3 regions of the Clostridium sp. CM038 genome follow, and region 2 is predicted to be linked to each of the others. Evidence: riboswitches for the same ligand, from Rfam matches in the RefSeq annotation. Region 2 holds a riboswitch; each other region holds the start of a gene.
The links. Region 2 has a riboswitch for cobalamin ahead of ACWJKS_RS02310 (helix-turn-helix domain-containing protein). Riboswitches for the same ligand answer to the same signal wherever they lie in the genome.

Region 1: another riboswitch for cobalamin. It lies ahead of ACWJKS_RS03645 (sirohydrochlorin cobaltochelatase); the one in region 2 lies ahead of ACWJKS_RS02310 (helix-turn-helix domain-containing protein).
Region 3: another riboswitch for cobalamin. It lies ahead of ACWJKS_RS14680 (cobyric acid synthase); the one in region 2 lies ahead of ACWJKS_RS02310 (helix-turn-helix domain-containing protein).

The regions. Positions count from the first base shown of each region.
Region 1 covers NZ_CM143651.1:806,012-809,189, reverse strand. The annotation lists gene ACWJKS_RS03650 (pyridoxal phosphate-dependent aminotransferase) at 1-565, opposite strand, end outside; gene ACWJKS_RS03645 (sirohydrochlorin cobaltochelatase) at 635-1,468, opposite strand; cobalamin riboswitch at 1,614-1,798, opposite strand; gene ACWJKS_RS03640 (transposase) at 2,012-2,845, shown strand.
Region 2 covers NZ_CM143651.1:506,493-509,670, reverse strand. The annotation lists cobalamin riboswitch at 78-265, opposite strand; gene ACWJKS_RS02320 (hypothetical protein) at 256-420, opposite strand; gene ACWJKS_RS02315 (cob(I)yrinic acid a,c-diamide adenosyltransferase) at 484-1,023, opposite strand; gene ACWJKS_RS02310 (helix-turn-helix domain-containing protein) at 1,069-1,251, opposite strand; cobalamin riboswitch at 1,286-1,474, opposite strand; gene ACWJKS_RS02305 (energy-coupling factor ABC transporter substrate-binding protein) at 1,515-1,838, opposite strand; gene ACWJKS_RS02300 (energy-coupling factor ABC transporter permease) at 1,838-2,590, opposite strand; gene ACWJKS_RS02295 (energy-coupling factor ABC transporter ATP-binding protein) at 2,654-3,178, opposite strand, start outside.
Region 3 covers NZ_CM143651.1:3,199,180-3,202,357, reverse strand. The annotation lists gene ACWJKS_RS14690 (site-2 protease family protein) at 1-41, shown strand, start outside; gene trmB (tRNA (guanosine(46)-N7)-methyltransferase TrmB) at 109-762, shown strand; cobalamin riboswitch at 953-1,167, shown strand; gene ACWJKS_RS14680 (cobyric acid synthase) at 1,303-2,796, shown strand; gene cbiB (adenosylcobinamide-phosphate synthase CbiB) at 2,877-3,178, shown strand, end outside.

The DNA of each region.
Region 1 (3,178 bases), 300 kb from region 2:
AAGCCTCATCTATTATTATGACTTTGTCGTTACATTCACAATATTCAAGAATTTTTTGAAACTCAGCCTTATTTATGATATTGCCATTGGGGTTATTTGGATTACCTAAAACCACACCTTCTACACTCTGTAATCTATTAAGAATATCCTCATAATCATAGGAAAGCTCAGCATATTCATGCTTTAATAAGGTATTCTCATTAATCTTCTCTTTTAAATAAGAATACTCTATACTACAATTCCACTTTTTAGCATCAATTTCGTACTCTACAAAAGATGGCACCACAATTAGTAGATTTTTATGACAAGCTATAACTAAGTCAATTATTTCTGCAGCCCCATTTCCTAAAACAAAATATTCTTTTGGGCAATCAATGTATTCTTTTAATTCTTTCAATACCTCCCTATATTGAATATCTGGATATCTTGTTAAAGCATCTACGGCTTCACTAATGTTATCAGTGAAACTTTTAGGAACCCCTAATGGATTAATATTAGAACTGTAATCTATTAATTCTCGCCCCTCAAGTAATCCATTAGTATAAACATCTCCACCATGTATCATTGAATACCTTCCTTTCTACTTGTAACTCTCATCTACCGTACTTTAGTTACTTATAACTTACGCAGAATTTTAATTTCCCTTATGTGTTTTCCCTACATTCTTAAACTTTTCATTAATTACATCATTAATGTGCTGTATATAAATGTCTTGAACGTCACTATTTTCCCCTAACCCATGCAGATATATTTTAACTTTAAACCCTTTTGCCTCTAAAATACTCTTCCAGGAGTCCTCTGCATCTCCCGCCATGTCATTCTTGGCATGGTCTCCTGCTACGAGCAGTAGTGGCATTAAAGTGACTTCGCTAATACTCTGAGTCGTAACATTAGGTATTACTCTTTCCAAAGTTGGATACCCTTCCACGGTTGCTACATGGACATTGTTAAAACCTCTATCCCTTAAAACGCTTTCAAAACAGCAATATACTGCATTTGCAATATGGTTTGTACCATGCCCCATCAAAATTACTGTATCCATTGGTTGCAATTGCTTTGATAGAGCATCCACCATTATTGAGTAATCATCTGGCACGCCTGCTTCTTCTCCCTTAAAACATAAAAGAGGTCTTCCTATTAAGATATTTTTAAATGCTTTACATTCTTTGTATCTATTAACTACATTATTTATATAATCAAATTCTACTCCAGGAATAACATGCAAAGGCTGAACAATTACCTCATTATATCCTTCGCTTTTTAACTTTTCCAAAGCTTCTTCTGGAGTATCTACATGAATATTATCCCTATGCTTAAGTACTCTAAGAATAATATGTGAAGTAAATGCTCTTCTTATATCATACTCTTCAAAAGTATGTCTTATTTTATCTTCTATTGCATCGATAGTTACTTTTCTTGCATCTTCATGTGTTGTTCCAAAACTTACAATTAAAATTGCCTTCTTCATTTCGATCATCCACCTTGCTAAATATTTTCCGAAATCTATCATAACATTTACATATAATGCTTTTTAAAACAAAAAAAATAGTACGCATACGATAGCGACTACTTTTTAATTAATCCATAATTAAATAGTTCTTTCCCTCCGAAAGCTTGTTAACATCATTTAGGCAGGTCTCCTGGCTTTTGATTCTTCCTTTAATTATCCTTCCTCATTTTTAATTTACGAAGTAGCATTTAAAAGTTTTTCATCAATTACAGTAGCGGGGGCTGCTGCGGATTTAAACCGCATTCCCTTTTCACCTATTTCAAGGCACCTAAAATCATATTCAATTCTCTATTAATTCTAGTTTATTATATTTAAGCCGTACTGTCAATATTTAGAGTGTCTCCTTAGTTTAATAGGCAAAAAAATGATTCACAAAAATAGTTAGGGACGGTTAACAACTATTTAAATTATTTATATATATATATTAGCTTAAGATTATGAATATCATCCCGATTCATAGGCAATAATTCAAATAAAAATCTATGAGGAAGGGTGATTTTAATGCCAAGAAAGGCAAGAGAAAAAACAGATGACTCGATATTTCATATTATGTGCAAAAGTATCAGCGAAATAAATTTATTCAAGGATGATGAGGATAAGAACAAGTATTTATCACTTGTAAAAAAGTATAAATATCTCTATAATTTTAAAATCTACGGTTACTGTCTTATGGATAACCATTCTCATTTAATGATTGATGCTAATGGTACTGATATATCAAAGGCAATGCATGGAATAAATTTTTCTTATGCAATGTACTTTAATAAAAAATATAAAAGGGAAGGACATCTTTTTAAAGATAGATTTAAGAGTAAAATAGTTAATAATGAACGATATTTGAAGACTTTATCTCTATATATACACAATAATCCTACGGATATAGATGAATATAAAAATTGTCCTGAAAAATATGCTTTTTCTAGTCTAGCCATATTTTTAGGAAAAAGACATGATTCTTTTAAATTAGTTGATTATGGATTTATTATGAGCTCTTTTGGTAATAACCTAAAAAATGCAAGAAAGAATTACTATAATCTTGTCTTTCGCTGTAATGGAGAAAAATTAAAACAAGAAATAGAATTTAAAGATGAAAAATCAGAGTATAAATGTGAACGAAAAATACTTGTAAGGAACTTTAAGCCAGAAGATATAATAGAATATATAGCGTCAAAGATGAATGTATCAAAGACTCATCTTTATATGAAGTACAGCAGAAAGCTTGTACGGGCAAAAGCCTTAACCGTTGTTCTAATGAGGAACCTCTGTAATTTTAAATCTAGCTATATATATCCAGCACTCTTGGAAACATTACACAGGCTAGAGTATCAAAATTAAGCACTATTGGCATCGAATTAATTGGAACAGAAGATAAATATGAGAATATTATCATGGATTTTATTAAACGTTATGCTTAGTAATAATTTATTAATATAATCTTCAATATTATGATTAATAACTTAATGACAATCATTAAAATTCATTCTAATTATTTACTTTAACCTACCTATTTATTAAATCTGTTATATTAAATAAAAAAAATTAGAATAACAGATGGATATATGCATTTAATTATGGACAAGTATCAAAAATATACATTTTACTTATGTATAATATAAAAATAATTAAAATTAGTGTTCAATAAATTAATTCAACGATAAAAAGGTACAA
Region 2 (3,178 bases):
CATATTTGTAAAAAATGCAAAATTTAAAATGCATTTTCATACAAATATGCGTCACACCCCCTATCACTCGTAGCGTTCTTGGTGTATTAATGAAGGCAGGTCTTCTGACTTTGGATCATAGTCGCTTTAATCCTTCCCAACAAAATTGTCAGTGGTATAATTTAAAGCTTCTCACCATTACAGCGGCGGGACCGTTCAGGCTTTTCACCTGGTTCCCTTTTAAATGAAATGCAAAACATCTCATACCTTTATATGCTATATTAAATTACTTTCTTTTAATCTCTTCCATAAAACCTTTTTTAATTGAGCTTTATTTATAACAGAGTTTTTATTAAATTCTTCCACAATAACCATATCGGCTTCTCTATTTCCTGTTATATTGACAATAAATTCTTTGCCTAAGTTTTTGTACATATTCATAATAATTCCCCCTTCAAACTCTAAATATTATTAACTTAATTTTAGAATTTGAGGTGTTTATAATCAAAACTCTATACCCTCTCTAGATGGTATTCCTTCGTTAAAATAATGTTTAATATCCTTCATCTCAGTTACAAGGTTTGCTTTATCTATTATAGCTTTAGGTACGTCTCTCCCTGTTAAAATCAATTCTATATTACCAGGTTTATTCTCCATTAATTCTAGTAGTTGTTCTTCACTTATTAGTTGATTGTTCAACGCTCCCATTACCTCATCCATGATAAGTATGTCGCATTTTTCTTCTTTTAATGCTTCCCTGCAAAATTCATACCCCTTTTGTACTTCTTCTTTTAATTCATTTTTTTCCTCTGCATTTAACGTCCAAAAAAAACCTCTTTTTTTCTCAAACCTAAATATATTAAAAAAGGGAGCCAATTTTTTTGCACTTTCAATTTCACCAGTTTTACTTCCCTTCAAAAACTGTACCATAAATACAGTATATCCATTTCCTGCTGCACGTACAGCTAGTCCTACAGCTGCAGTCGTTTTCCCCTTGCCATTCCCCGTATAAATTTGAACATATCCGTTTTTTAATTTCCCCATTATATTCATTTCTCCTTTTATTAGCATATGCATACATATGCTTTATTATCTCAGGGTTATCTTATATTTTTTTATTTTATATTGCAAATCTTGTCTTGAAATACTTAATTCTCTTGATGTTTTGCTAACATTGTTTTCGTTTTTATTCAGTGTTTTTTCAATAATTCCCTTTTCAATATCAGCCATATAGCTAACCAACTCGAACCTCTTTTCTACATTTACCACCATATTTTGAAAACACCTCCCTATCTCTCGTAGAGTTAACTGTGTATAATTATAGAAAGGTATTCTGGCTTAAGTCTCATTGCCCTTAAAACCTTCCCAGTTTCCCAGTGGTATTTTTTATAAGGACTCCTCTTTTACAGCGGCGGGACCGCGCAGGATTTCCACCTGTCTTCCCTTTTAAACTAAAGCAATTAATACTTTAATTACCCATAATTATAATATTAAATCAATAAATGATACTTTCATCCCAATTATATGAAAAAGCATTATTCAGTTTTATTCCCCTGATTTTCTTTTTTAGTTCTCTCTACGAATCTTCCCAGGAAAAAGAATAGAACACCAACTCCTATACCTGTCTGTAGACAAAAGAGTAAACTCTCAATTTCCCCTGGTAATTCTCCACCAACCCAAGTTTCCATAACCGGTTCAAACCAAGGCTTATACTCAGTACCTGTAATCTCGGAAACTACTTTACTTCCTGCATCATCTGAGCCACCAAATTCAGCACCCTTTAATGCGAATAATGGTATAATGGCAATTAGTGCAGCAATAATTAATAAAATGAAAACCTTTTTTTTCGTCTTTACCATTAATTTTCGCCTCCCTTTAGGAATCCAAGTTCTGTTAATTCGGATTTTGCATATGTTTCAAGACCCATAATGATGACAACGGTCAGAATACCCTCGATAATTGCCAGTGGAAGCTGTGTCGGTGCAAATACTGCAAGGAACTTGACTACAGATGCTGCGATACCGCCGTTCGCAGACGGATATGCAAGTGCAAGTTCAAAACTTGTTACACAATAGGTTAATAAGTCACCGATTGATGCTGCCAGAAAAATACCTACATATTTATTGACTTTGAGCTTCTGGCATAATTTGTAGATTACATAAGTAACAAGCGGTCCTGCAATAGCCATAGAAAACGTATTAGCACCAAGAGTGGTCAGTCCGCCATGAGCAAGCAAAATTGACTGAAAAAGTAGTACAATAATCCCCAGGATGCTGACTGCCATTGGTCCGAATAGGATTGCACCAAGTCCGGTACCAGTCATATGTGAGCAACTTCCTGTTACTGACGGAATCTTTAAAGATGAAAGCACAAAAATGAATGCACCTGACATAGCAAGAATAGTGATGGATTTACGGTTCTTAGCCAATGTTTTCTTAATTGATAAGTAACCTGCTACTAAGAATGGAACGCATATAACACCCCATATAATACAGAATTTTGGTGGAAGGTATCCTTCCATGATGTGCATTGCATTTGCTACCGGGGCTACCCCGAAAATTAATGCGAAAGCAATCGCAATAAAGATAATTTTCTTTTCTTTCTGATTCATTTTTTTCCTCCTCTATTGTTTTTAATTTATATTAATCTAAGCTGAAACGCCTAGAAAACCCAACTATCTTTCAAGCATTTCCTTGAATTCTTGCGTACTTTTCGGATAGGCACTAGTATCTTCCAGCAGATGTTTTTCTACAAGCAATTCATATATCTCAAGCACTGTTGGCTGTTTTAAATTTGCCTGTTTTAAAATTTCTGTGTTTTGGAAAATTTCTAAAGGTGTTCCATCTGCGATAATTTTCCCTTCACAGAATACAAGGACTCGCTCCGCCCATCGATATGCGAAATCTACATCATGGGTGGAAATGAGCATTGTCTTGCCCTCCGAACCAAGCTTGGCCAAAACTTCTTCTAGTATCAGTGCATTTAAAGGATCCAATGATGCAGTCGGTTCATCAAAGATAATGATTTCTGATTTCATAGCAATGATGCCCGCAATGGTGACGCGCTTCTTTTCACCGCCACTCAAATAGTGTGGCGGACGATCCTTGAAATCTGATATGTTCATGTATGCCAGTGCTTCCTCAACTCGCTTTAGTACTTCCTCTTTTGGAAGCTTTAAATTCATCGGCCCGAATCCAAC
Region 3 (3,178 bases), 1.4 Mb from region 2:
GGTTATTTAAACAATTTTTAAATATTGCAGGGATGTTTTAATATTAATATAAAGCTAAGAAAATCATATAGTGATTTTTTATTATTTAGAATGTAAGGAGAAAAATATATGCGCTTAAGAAAAAAATATTGGGCTAGGCCAGAGCTGGAAACTAGTCATATTGTAATAACTCACCAATATGATCACAAAGGAAAATGGAATGAAGAGTTTAAAAATAACAATGCAATTCATCTAGAACTAGGTTGCGGTAAAGGTAGATTTATATCAGAAAAGTCCAGGAGAGATCTCGATATCAATTTTGTAGGCATTGATTTAAAAGATGAGGTTCTGGTATTTGCCCTTAGAAAAGTTATAGAAGTAAGAGAAGTTGAAGGGGAACAAGACATAAATGTACGTCTTATGCCAATGAACATTATGCTTATTGATGATGTGTTTGCAAAAGATGAGATAAGCAGAATTTATATAAATTTTTGTAATCCTTGGCCAAAAGACAGACATAATAAAAGAAGATTAACTCATACTAAGTTCTTGACGAGCTATAAGAAATTCTTAAAACCGGAATCTGAAGTTTGGTTCAAAACAGATGATACAGAGTTATTCGAAGAATCAGTAGATTATTTCAAAGAGTGTGGGTTTGAAATATTATTTTCAGCCTATGATTTGCATAAGAGTGATTTTAAAGATAACGTAGTTACAGAATATGAAGCTAAATTCACAGAAATAGGCAAACAAGCTATGTTTCTACAGGCAAAATTAATTTAGCGAATTAATGCATCTCCTGTGGAACTGTTGCAGCTTCGCAGGAGATAACTTATAACCATATGAGGCTTAAGCATTTTAGATTCTTATTTATTGACAGGATTAACATAATGCTATAAACTTAATTACATAGAAATGTATTAAATTGAAAATTTTAAAAATGAAAATTATGAATTATATTAGTTAAAAATGAATAGATTTGTTTAGGTGCCTTTTATTAATCAGCCACTAAAGTGGATGCAGCTACTTTAGTATATGATTAGTAAGGTGAAAAGGGAATGTGGTGTAATTCCACAGCAGCCCCCGCTACTGTAATTGAGAGAAAATCTTATATAACTACCTGAAAGGGAAAGTGATAAGAGAAAGTGTATCAAGAGCCAGGAGACCTGCCTAAATTAGTAATATTAAGCTTTCGGCGGGAAAGAACTGTAGAATTCAAGTTAGTGCAATGAAAAATTTGTACATAACAGCAGGTGCGCAAGCTTGCTGTTTTTTTGTTGTGTGCCAAATAAGAATACAAGCAGGAAGAAAGGAGAAATAGTAATGGCTAAAGTAATGGTTCAAGGAACCGCTTCATCAGTAGGAAAAAGCATATTAGTAACAGCACTTTGCAGAATTTTTGTGCAAGATGGGTTTTCAGTATGTCCTTTTAAGTCACAGAATATGTCATTGAATTCTTATATTACATTGGATGGAAAAGAAATGGGACGTGCGCAGGTGCTTCAAGCCTATGCCGCAGGATTGGAGCCAGAGGTATATATGAATCCGATTTTATTAAAACCTACCTCGGATAAAAAGTGCCAAATTATCGTTAATGGAAAGGTTTTTGGGAATAGTACAGCTATGGAATATCATAATATGAAATTGGAATTCAAAGACATGTTAAAAAAGCAGTTTGAAGAATTAGAGAAGAAGTTTGATATTATAGTAATGGAAGGAGCAGGTAGCCCAGCAGAAATTAATTTAAGAGATAGAGATATAGTGAATATGGGAATGGCGGAACTTATAGATGCACCTGTGATACTCGCAGGAGATATAGATAAGGGTGGAGTATTTGCGTCACTAGCAGGGACTTTGCTTTTGCTTAATGAGGCCGAGAAAAAAAGAGTTAAAGCCACTATTATTAATAAGTTTAGAGGAGATTTAGAAATCTTAAAGCCAGGACTTACAATGCTTGAGGATATTATACATATTCCATGTGCAGGAGTAGTTCCTTATTTTAGATTGGAACTCGAAGATGAAGATGGTGCAGTAGAATTTAACAAAAAAATTACTGCACCTATTGATATTGCTGTAATAAAGCTTCCACATATATCGAATTTTACGGATTTAGACGCATTAAAGGCTGAAGAAGATGTATCAGTTAGATTTGTTACAACTAAAGGAGAATTGGGCACACCAGACCTCCTTATCATACCGGGAACAAAAAATACTATTGATGATTTAATTTCTTTAAGAAATTCGGGACTTGCAGAAGCGGTTCAGCAATATAGTGTACAAGGTAACGTATTAGGCATTTGTGGAGGCTATCAAATGTTAGGAAATAGCTTAAGTGACCCTAATGGCTTAGAGGGAAATTCAAAAGAAACAGAGGGTATGAAGCTTTTAGACGTAGACACAATATTTGAAGATGAGAAAATAACTACAAGAGTAAAGGCTCGTAGCATTAACATTAGGGATACTAGTATAGAAACTTATGGTTACGAAATACATATGGGAATTTGTAAATATGGTCATAATGCAAAACCACTTTTTGAAATCTATGATAAGAATGGTTCTGATACGTCATCCTTCGATGGAGCAATAAATGCAGGTGGAAATGTTATGGGTACATATATTCATGGAGTTTTTGATGGAGTAGAGTTTAGAGAACATATGATTAATACTTTAAGGGTAAAAAAAGCTATGGAACCTAAAAAATCTAAGGTTTATGAAAATCTAAGAGAAAAAGAATTAGACAAGCTAGCAGATATAGTTAGAGATAATGTAGATATGGATTCAATCTATAAAATCATAGGAATAAAAAGAAAAAGTTAGGGACAGTTAACAACTATTTAAAAAATTATAACAGTATAAGATAGTGAGGAATTAAAATGGCAATACTATTTCAGACGAACATAATAGATTTAATTTTAGCGGTAATGTTAGACTTATTAATTGGAGATCCATATTGGTTTAAACATCCGGTGATTTATATAGGAAAGCTTATTTCTAAATTAGATAAGTTAGGCAGAACGATATGTAAAACTAATGGTCAAATTAAAGTTTTTGGCGGAATTATTGTAGTTATAGTAGCACTTTCTAGTTTTTTAGTGCCTTTTATAATTTTGAGAATTTCTAATAAGTTTTTTTGGTTGTACCATATTCTCAATATAATATTGCTTTGGACGACAATAGCTGCTAGATGCCTTCATAAAGA